Regions from separate parts of the Staphylococcus lugdunensis genome, predicted to be linked through region 1. Evidence: riboswitches for the same ligand, from Rfam matches in the RefSeq annotation. Region 1 holds a riboswitch; each other region holds the start of a gene.

Region 1 (3,291 bases):
ATCCTTTATCATTGATGGCATTCTCTCGTTTAGCAGTTGCAGCTATTTTAAAAGATCCTTGAATATTATCATATTGGTCAACGTAATTTGTAAACGTGTAGGTTGTTTTATTCGTGTTACTATCATATTTACCTTTAGCTATAATTGCACCATTTGCATCTCTTAATTCTGTGTCCGATGATGGTAACGAAAATCCTCCAGGTCTAATATATTGTCCATAGCCTATCGTAAATGTATCTCCACTTTTAACGCTATTGTCAACGGTATAATCTGCTTTTAAAGATAAAATATCTCCAGAAGTCACCCATAATTCACGTTGACCACTAGCATTTGTATGTGCAGTTCTACCTTCCACTGCTATATCTATATTTGAAAATTTAATTTTGTCACTCACATCTTTACCTGTTGGTGTAGCTGCTGCTAATGCTCTTACTCTATAATTACTACTCAATGCACGCGTTGTTGGAGATGTTGAAGCAGCTGCAGTTACAGGAGTTGCAGGAGTTCTAACACCATAGTCAGGGTTTGTAATGTCTGCTTTTAAGGTTTCTGCCACAATTGTATTATCTAAATCTCGTTTAGAACGTGGCTTAAAAGCTTTCTTAGTAACTAGTGAAGCTTTAACTTGTTCTTTCGTTTGATGGTTCACGCCAATTTGGCTCAATTTTTTATCAGCATATTGTACATGTGTCTCATTCGTATTGGTGGATACAGCTTGGTTTGTAGCTGATGCATTTTGAGCAGCTGTTACTAACTTTTCTGAACTTTCTTGTTGTTGAATTGTCGATTTATGATTTTGATGTTGTCTAGCTTCTTTTTCTGTTGATTTGTTAGCAGTATCTTTATGCGAGACATTGTTTTGATTTGATGTTTGTAAATCTTTTGCATGCAGTGATTGATTTTCTGTTATCTGCTGGTTTGTTGAAGATGGATTTTCAGTGTGATCTATCGTTGTTTTATCTTGAGTGCTTGGTGACGTGGCGTTAGTTTGAGAAGAAACATTATTATTTGTTGTTTGTTCTGTGGTTACTGTTGTATCAGCTTGAGAACTTTCTTGTTTATCGCTATGGTTTTGAGATATGGATTGTTGTTTTTCAGCTGCCTCAGCTTCATGATGCCCTAAGAAAAGTGTGGCACCTACTAATATTGAAGCTGTACCTACTGTAAATTTTCTGATTGAATATTTGTTTAGTTTGTTTGGGATAAAATCCATGCGTTGTGACGAGTTTCTCTTTCTGTTAGTCATTCACTGACCTCCTATAGTTGGTTAAAATAGTTGTCATTGCATATCAAACTCTATTTTATTTCCTAGATGTATATGAGAATTTTGATATATAGTACAAAATAATTATAATAATACATTTTAATCTATATAATTAGAGTAATAATACAATGATATATGAATTATAACAGATTTATCACTATTTAATATTACGCATTTTAATTATATTAAATGTTTTTTAATCATAATTTCGCTTAAATATTCATTTCAAGTACAAAATGTATATTAATAGAAAGTTTATAGTTACATTATTTATCTTCTAATATAAATTTTTTATATTCTAAGAAGAGATTATTCCTCTATTTTCTCGTTACAACTTAAAAAGCCTCAACAATTAGTCATAAAATCCTACTTGCTGAAACTAATATTGTTCTTCTTTCCTTAAATGTTTACGTGATTACTAAATTAATGTATCTTGACAATGTGAATGAAAAGTTTTAAATTGAAATTAAAGTTAAATATATGCACTAGGGGTGTTTTTATAACTGAGAATAGGCGTGGCCTTAAACCCTTTGAACCTGATCTAGTTGATACTAGCGTAGGAAAGTGTGTGGAACCTAATATTAATATGTCTAATGGCCTCTTTTATTTTGAGTCCGTTATTTATGATAGTTTTACGTTGCGCAACTTTCCTAGTGAAGGTTGCGTATTTTTTTCTTTAATATTCTTTATAAGGAGGTTCACAATGGCAAAAACTGTATTAGTAACTGGAGCTAGTCGTGGCCTTGGTTCTGTTATAGCACGCACTCTAGTCGCTAAAGGATTTCAAGTTGTGATTAATTATAATCAAAGTCAAACAGCGGCCGAACAGTTAATGCAAGAGCTAGGAGCTCAAACTATTGCATTACAAGCAGATGTTCGTAATCGTGAGCAAGTGAATGCGATGGTAGCTAGTGCAATCGATCATTTTGGACATATCGATGCTGTTGTTAACAATGCATTAGTTAACTTTAAATTCGATCCTGACGCACAAAAATCCTTCAAAGATTTATCTTGGGACGATTATCAAGCACAACTAGATGGAACCTTGAAAGCAAGTTTTAATGTTATTCAAAGTGTACTACCTCAATTTATTGAGCATAAACAAGGTTCTGTAGTAAATATCGGTACAAATTTATATCAAAACCCAGTTGTTCCTTATCATGAATATACAACTGCAAAAGCGAGTATTATCGGTTTTACTAGAAATATTGCTGCTGAACTTGGTCAATATGGTATCACTGCTAATGTCGTCTCAGGGGGCTTACTTAAAACAACAGATGCCAGTGCAGTTACGACACCGGAAGTATTTGATTTAATTGCAAGTACAACACCGTTACATCAAGTTACAAGCCCGCAAGATGTTGCCAACATGGTTGTCTATCTATGTTCAGATGAAGCTAAACAAATTACAGGACAAAATATAACTGTAGATGGTGGCTTAACAATGAATTGATTGTCCATTTGAACGCCATTATTAATTTTAAGAGTTGGACACTTCTAACCCAATAATCGTTATAAATGTAGCTGTATTGGAGTGTATATATATGTATCAACAGCAACAACGTCAAATGCATATTGGCGTCTTAGTTTATGGTTGCGGTCATCATCAAGCAGCTTGGCAAATGCCTGATTCTGCAGTTGAACGGCTTGGTGATGTTTCATACTACCAAGAGTTAGCACAACTTGCTGAACGAGGTTGTTTAGATATTGTCTTTTTCGCAGACAATCAATCCTTTAATGCCAATGACTCAAGTGCAATGCCTGCCTTTTGGTTTGATCCACTCATAAATTTAACAGCCATATCACAAGTAACTCAGTACGTCGGTCTGGTCCCAACTATTTCGAGTACATTTTCGGATCCTTATACTGTTGCCAGACAATTGCTTAGTCTTGACCATATGACAGGTGGACGGGTTGGTTGGAATTTAGTAACATCGATGACTGATATAGAAGCACAAAATCATAGTATGACAGAGTTACCTAATCATGAAGCTCGCTACGCTCGTGCACAAGAATTTGCTGCAGTC
Region 2 (3,291 bases), 600 kb from region 1:
CTTTGTAAATTTTTACCAGTTATTTTTATTTCACTGTAACCTGCTTATTTTTTATGGATGTTACATTATGAATTGTAAATTTAAATATGAAATGAACTCAAATTTAGGAGGATATATAATTATGAAAAAAACAATTATTGCATCATCTCTAGCAGTAGGCTTAGGTTTAGTAGCAGGAAATGCAGGTCATGATGCAGATGCGAGTGAATTAAATGTCAATACTAAAGCTGAGTTAGCACAATTAGCACAATCAAATGATCAATCATTAAATGAAAAGCCTGTACAATCAGGAGCGTATGATTTTACATTCAATTATGAAGGGACTACTTATCACTTTGCTTCTGATGGTACTTATTTTGAATGGCAATACTATCCATCAAATGGTGCAGCTGATGATACAACAATGAATTCACAAGCTCAACAAGGAACAATGTCATCATCTCAAGGTGCTGCAACTCAACAATCAACATCAGCTCAGCCAGCTCAAACTGAGCAAGCACCTCAAAGCGAATCAACACAACAACCACAAACACAAGCAACATCTCATAGTCAGTCAAGTTCAGCAAGCCAAGCTTCAAGTCATTCATCAGTTAATGTTAACAGTCACTTGAAAGCAATAGCACAACGTGAATCTGGTGGAGATATTCATGCAGTTAATCCATCATCTGGTGCAGCAGGTAAATATCAATTTATGCAGTCAACATGGAATCATGTAGCGCCATCTGAATATAAAGGTGTGTCACCAGCTAATGCTCCAGAACATGTTCAAGATGCTGCAGCACAAAAATTATATGATACAGAAGGTGCAGGCCACTGGACAACAGCTTAGGGCCCAACCTAAATTAAATTCTGAACTCACTTCATAATCATGAGGTGGGTTCTATTTATATTAAAAGATATATCAGCTATTATTTTGACTGTCTTCAATAATTAAATTTTGTATTTGAAGTTAACACATTTAAAAATGAATATGATGATATGTATCTAGAGGTATGACATGGTTGCTTTACATTTGATTAATGAGTTTGGCTTTGATATGTTAAATGTAATAGGAAACTACTAGGGGAGCCTTTATTGGCTGAGATGACGAAATTAGTCAGACCCTTATAACCTGATTTGGTTAGAACCAACGTAGGAAAGTAGCAACAATAATCTGCCATTATATTGTTTGGGATGAACTACATTTCTACGTTGAAATGTAGTTTTTATTTTTTAAAGACTTATACTGGGAGGCAATACAAGTGAAATTTTCAGATGAAATTAAACAAGCATCACAACCAATTATTGATGAAATTTATCAAGATGGTTTCATACAAGACTTATTAAAGGGAACAATTTCTAAAGAAGCAATCAGACAGTATTTAAGAGCTGACGCATCCTATTTAAAAGAATTTATGAATATATACGCATTACTTATTCCTAAAGTTACTGATATTGAAAGTATTAAATTTCTTGTTGAACAAATTGAGTTTTTAACTGAAGGGGAAGTTGAAGCACATGAAATATTGGCGGATTATATAAACGAGCCGTATGAAGAAATTATTAAAGAAAAGGTTTGGCCGCCAAGTGGAGATCATTATATTAAACATATGTATTATCATGCTTATACGCATGAAAATGCGGCCTATGCAATTGCAGCTATGGCACCTTGTCCATATGTTTATGAAGTGATTGCATTAAGAGCAATAGAAGACCCTGAATTAAACAAAGCTACAAATTTATCTAAATGGTTTGAATTTTATAGCACAGAAATGAGAGAACTTATAAATGTTTTTGATCAGCTGCTAGATCAATTAACAGAAAACAGCTCAGACGTAGAAAAACAACAAATTAAAGAAAGCTTTTTACAAAGTACGATTCATGAGAGACATTTCTTTAATATGGCATATACGAATGAACAATGGAACTTTGGAGGTTAAAAGCATGAATAAACCGAAAATTGCGCTTACAATTGCAGGTACTGATCCCTCAGGTGGTGCTGGCGTTATGGCAGATTTAAAATCATTTCATTCTTGTGGTGTTTATGGTATGGCTGCCATTACAAGCATCGTTGCTCAAAATACGAAAGGTGTTCAACACATTCATAATCTGGAAACATCATGGGTTAAAGAACAATTGGATAGCGTATTTGATGATGAGTTACCTCAAGCAATTAAAACAGGCATGATTGCAACTAAAGACACGATGGAACTAGTACGTGACTACCTTACAAAATATGCAGACATTCCATATGTCATCGATCCAGTGATGTTAGCTAAAAGTGGCGATTCACTTATGGATGATGATACTAAAAAACATTTACAGTCAACATTGTTACCCTTAGCTGATGTTGTTACACCGAATATTCCGGAAGCTGAAGAAATTACAGGTATTAAAATTGATAGTGAAGCGAATATTTATAAGGCAGGTAATATATTCATCAATGATATTGGTAGTAAAGGTGTTGTAATTAAAGGTGGTCATTCCGAAGACCCAAATATTGCTAAAGATTATTTGTTTACAAAAGATGATGTTTATACATTTGAAAATCAACGTTTTAACACTCCGCATACGCATGGTACGGGCTGTACATTTTCTGCTGTTATCGCTGCAGAATTAGCTAAAGGTCGCTCAATTTATGAAGCTGTGAAAAAGGCAAAGAAATTCATATCTTTAAGCATTGAATATACACCTGAAATAGGTCAAGGTAGAGGGCCAGTAAACCATTTTGCATACTTAAAGAAAGTAGGACTAGATGATGAATAATTTAGAAAAATTACGTGAAGATAATCCTTTAATTGTTTGTTATACGAATGATGTTGTGAAAAATTTCACTGCTAATGGATTGTTAAGTATGGGTGCAAGTCCGGCAATGAGTGAAGCACCTGAAGAGGCAGAAGCGTTTTATAAAGTTGCTCAAGCATTGTTAATCAATATTGGTACACTCACAAAAGCGAATGAAGAGGATATTATTAAGATTGGGAGAATTGCCAATAAACAAGGAACGCCAATTGTTTTTGATCCAGTAGCTGTAGGGGCATCAACATATCGCAAAACCTTTTGTGAACGTTTTTTAGCTGAAGTAGAAGTTTCTGTTATTAAGGGAAATGCTTCTGAAGTATTGACGCTTGTTGATATGAATACAACAATGAAAGGTACAGATGGAGCAAGCAATCTTGACACCATAGCAATTGCTAAAAAAGCATACCAAAAATATCAAACTGCCATTGTGATAACCGGAAAAGACGATATTATTGTTCAAGATAATCAAATCGTTCAATTATCTAATGGCTCACCATTATTAGCCAAAGT
Region 3 (3,291 bases), 110 kb from region 1:
GGGTTTAATTATACTTAAATACACTGTTATTATTTTTTCAATATTTACTTTGCTATTTGGATTGTTTAATACTTTAAGTTTAATAATTTTATCATTCATCATTTTTATACTAGGACTTTTTGTCGGCCTTGTTCCTGCCTTACTATCAACTCTAATATCTCAAAGGTTCGAAAGTATCAAAGGAAAGGTTTTAGGTGTTTTTAATTTTGTAAGATATATAGGTATGACTATAGGTGCAATATTAATTGGATTGGTGCCTCAAACATTTATGCCTTATTATTTTGCAAGTGTATCTTTAGTTCTAATCTCAATATTTATATATGCTAATACAGAAATATTTAAGGAGATGTTCAATAATAAAAAGTAATTTCATTTTATAATTTTTAAAATTATAAAAAGACAAACCCCCCTTTATAAAAAGTAGGTTTGTCTACAATCAAACCCTCCCTTATAACGGGTGGTTTTGATTAGTGTCGGTGATAACGTGGGAATAATAATTCATTAGTGAAATAAAGTTGTGAATCAATGGGTTGTACGATTTTATCGTTTTCGTGTAACCATAGTTGTAAATCATTGTAATAATCGGAGCTCATTGATAAATCATTAGTAAAACAATGGGCTGTAGCTTGTATGGTTTGTTGGTTTAATGCATCATATACATCAGTGTGCGTATAAGCACAATAAATTGCAATCGCTTCATCCAAATGTTGATGAATATAATCTATAGCTTTTTTAATGACAGTGATAAAACGTGATAATTTATCATGCTGTATTTTGAGGTGTTGTGGAGAGGTAATCAATATTAATTGACAAAAATCTGGAACATTATAATCTTTAAGAGCGAAGAAATCGACATTTAAGCCACGTAATTTTGCTTCGATTATTTCGAAATTTTCAAAGATTAACGTTGCTGCGTCTGCTTTGTCCTTCTCTAATGCATCTGTATGATAAAAGCTATTGTTCACAGGAATCAAATCACCTTCCTGATATGTAGCACCATCGGCTTCAATCATTGTTTTAACAATTGCAATACCACCGGAGCCTGGTGCCCCAGGATAGGTTAAGCGTTTTCCAATAAGGTTACGTGGACGAGTTATTGCTTTATCTTTGTTGAACATGACACCACCGTTAGTGTGCAAGAATCGTGCGAAGCCAACAACATCTTTAGCGTTAGCACGATCTTCAACTAAGTGAATAGGTTCTGTTATCGCTATATCCATTTTGTTGTTTTCAATTTCAGATAGTGCATCGAAATGCGCTTCTGGCTCAATCATATGTACGTCAAGTTGTGCGTCTGCAAACCAGCCTTTTTCAATGCCAATGATCAGCGGCATATGATCTGGATTTAAAAACCATTCTAAACCAACTGTTAGTGTATCCATTATCTTTTCTCCTCCTATTAAAATAAGCATTCACGTAGCAAAAGTGAATGCTTGTGTTTAACAAGAAAAAGATTGATATCAAAAGGACTACGCATCAATGACGCACAAGGTTCACTTTCCTACGCTGGTACTAACCATCAGGTTCAAGGGTTGAAACAAAGTTTCTCTCAGCAGCGATTACTGCACCCCCAGTGATCATTTACATATACAACATAACATAACAACATAAGTAAATAAAATTGGTATATCATAATTGAATGATGCATTGATATGACCTATTCTAAAAGTGAACATATTTATAATTTTTTTAATGTTAAGAGGGTTAAAATGTTAATAAGCAATGATTACTTGTATTATTTAACTATTATCATCGAGGTGTTCATTCTTGTAATAATACTTTGGGCGTATTTGCGTCTGAGTCGACAATGGCAATCTAAGCAGCGACGTATTTTAGTGATTAGCTACCAACTTGGTTTAATGGCAGCATTTTTAATTGAATTATTAGATGCGCTACTACCAGAGAATATATTTGGAAATGTTGTATTTGATGATTTATGGGGTTTTTCTACTATGATTGGATTGATTGAACTTAAGCGCCAACATTTTACCAAAGTATGGTGGCTTATGCCGACAACATTTTTGAGTGCTGTATTATTCATTATCTTTATACTATTAGGGCCATTAGATTACTGAACATAGGAAACGAGAGCGGATAAGCATATTTAACTATTGAACAATGCTAAAGATTCACTAATTTGTGAAATAAAGTTAATAGTTAATATGTTTATTTTTTGTTTTTGTGAAGATACTGCTAGAGAAAATGAGAAAACACTTAATCTCACGTATCTTATTTAAAAGTTGTAAAGTTTGAATAAAGTAAAACGATAAGTACACATTAATTCAATCGTAAAAAACGATAACATGGAGCGTTATTTAGTACAGACTATATTATTTTATCATTTATATATATTATAATAAATTTTGTTTATTTTAGTAGCTGAAATGATGATTATTCTTTATCATGAGTATGTTTAAAACTTGGTTTTTCGTGTTTTGAGTCATTTGAAGCATGTTGGTTTTGTCGTTTAATTTGTTTGCGCTGACTTAATGAGAGAAATATTTCCATAATTCCCAGTGCAATTGCAAAGATAGATACAATATCAATACCATTAAATAAACGTACAATCCCAACGATAATTAACATAAGCCCTAGAACGAATGAGAAATTAAAGATGCTTTTCATTTATATCACCTCTTTATCAATATTGTAACTTACGATACAAGATTTTCGAATGATAGTATTTTAAATTATCATACACCGTGTTTTTATACGAATTTTTAAACGAAAAGAATATCCATACGACTATAAGTTTCTTATTTGGAAACTTTATTTCCTTGATATTGTCATATTAGAAATACAATTTAGTTCAACTGCTAGATACAATAAATGTAAGGAGTTGTTTAATATGATTAAAATTAATAAGGTTATAAAAGCGCAGCGGACTAAACTAGGATTAACGCAAGATAAATTGGCTGCATATTTAGATATCACAAAGCCAACTATTTCAAAATGGGAAAATGGTAGTTTAATGCCTGATATTCAGTTGTTACCAAAGCTTGCAAAATTATTTAATATGAGTGTGGACGAATTATTGGATTATCAAGATGTATTAACGAAAGAAGACGCTACTCATCTATGTCAACAATTGTCTAAACAATTGACTAATCATTCGTATGGGACATTTTTAACTGCAGTGAGAGAGAGTTGTCATAATAACAATAATGAGTATTCATTTTTATTGTCAATCATTGCGTTGCTGATGAATCATATTTATTATGCTGAAAATGAGGAACAACGTCTAGATACGATTCAATTTGCACAAACATTATGCGATATAGTTGAAGAAAA

Evidence for each region. A riboswitch is a leader RNA that binds a small molecule or an ion and turns the genes downstream of it on or off. The one in region 1 is predicted to bind thiamine pyrophosphate.
Region 2: linked by a shared signal. The riboswitch ahead of tenA (thiaminase II) and the one ahead of AL499_RS08380 (3-oxoacyl-ACP reductase) in region 1 are both predicted to bind thiamine pyrophosphate.
Region 3: linked by a shared signal. The riboswitch ahead of AL499_RS07870 (ABC transporter substrate-binding protein) and the one ahead of AL499_RS08380 (3-oxoacyl-ACP reductase) in region 1 are both predicted to bind thiamine pyrophosphate.

The regions. Positions count from the first base shown of each region.
Region 1 is NZ_CP014022.1:1,782,989-1,786,279, reverse strand. Features, by position in the region: gene AL499_RS08385 (SdrD B-like domain-containing protein) at 1-1,246, opposite strand, end outside; TPP riboswitch at 1,742-1,844, shown strand; gene AL499_RS08380 (3-oxoacyl-ACP reductase) at 1,968-2,717, shown strand; gene AL499_RS08375 (LLM class flavin-dependent oxidoreductase) at 2,809-3,291, shown strand, end outside.
Region 2 is NZ_CP014022.1:2,380,634-2,383,924, forward strand. Features, by position in the region: gene AL499_RS11135 (transglycosylase family protein) at 122-829, shown strand; TPP riboswitch at 1,052-1,155, shown strand; gene tenA (thiaminase II) at 1,242-1,919, shown strand; gene thiD (bifunctional hydroxymethylpyrimidine kinase/phosphomethylpyrimidine kinase) at 1,924-2,745, shown strand; gene thiM (hydroxyethylthiazole kinase) at 2,738-3,291, shown strand, end outside.
Region 3 is NZ_CP014022.1:1,674,495-1,677,785, forward strand. Features, by position in the region: gene AL499_RS07865 (MFS transporter) at 1-367, shown strand, start outside; gene AL499_RS07870 (ABC transporter substrate-binding protein) at 468-1,382, opposite strand; TPP riboswitch at 1,482-1,582, opposite strand; gene AL499_RS07875 (hypothetical protein) at 1,710-2,075, shown strand; gene AL499_RS07880 (tripartite tricarboxylate transporter permease) at 2,392-2,625, opposite strand; gene AL499_RS07885 (helix-turn-helix domain-containing protein) at 2,849-3,291, shown strand, end outside.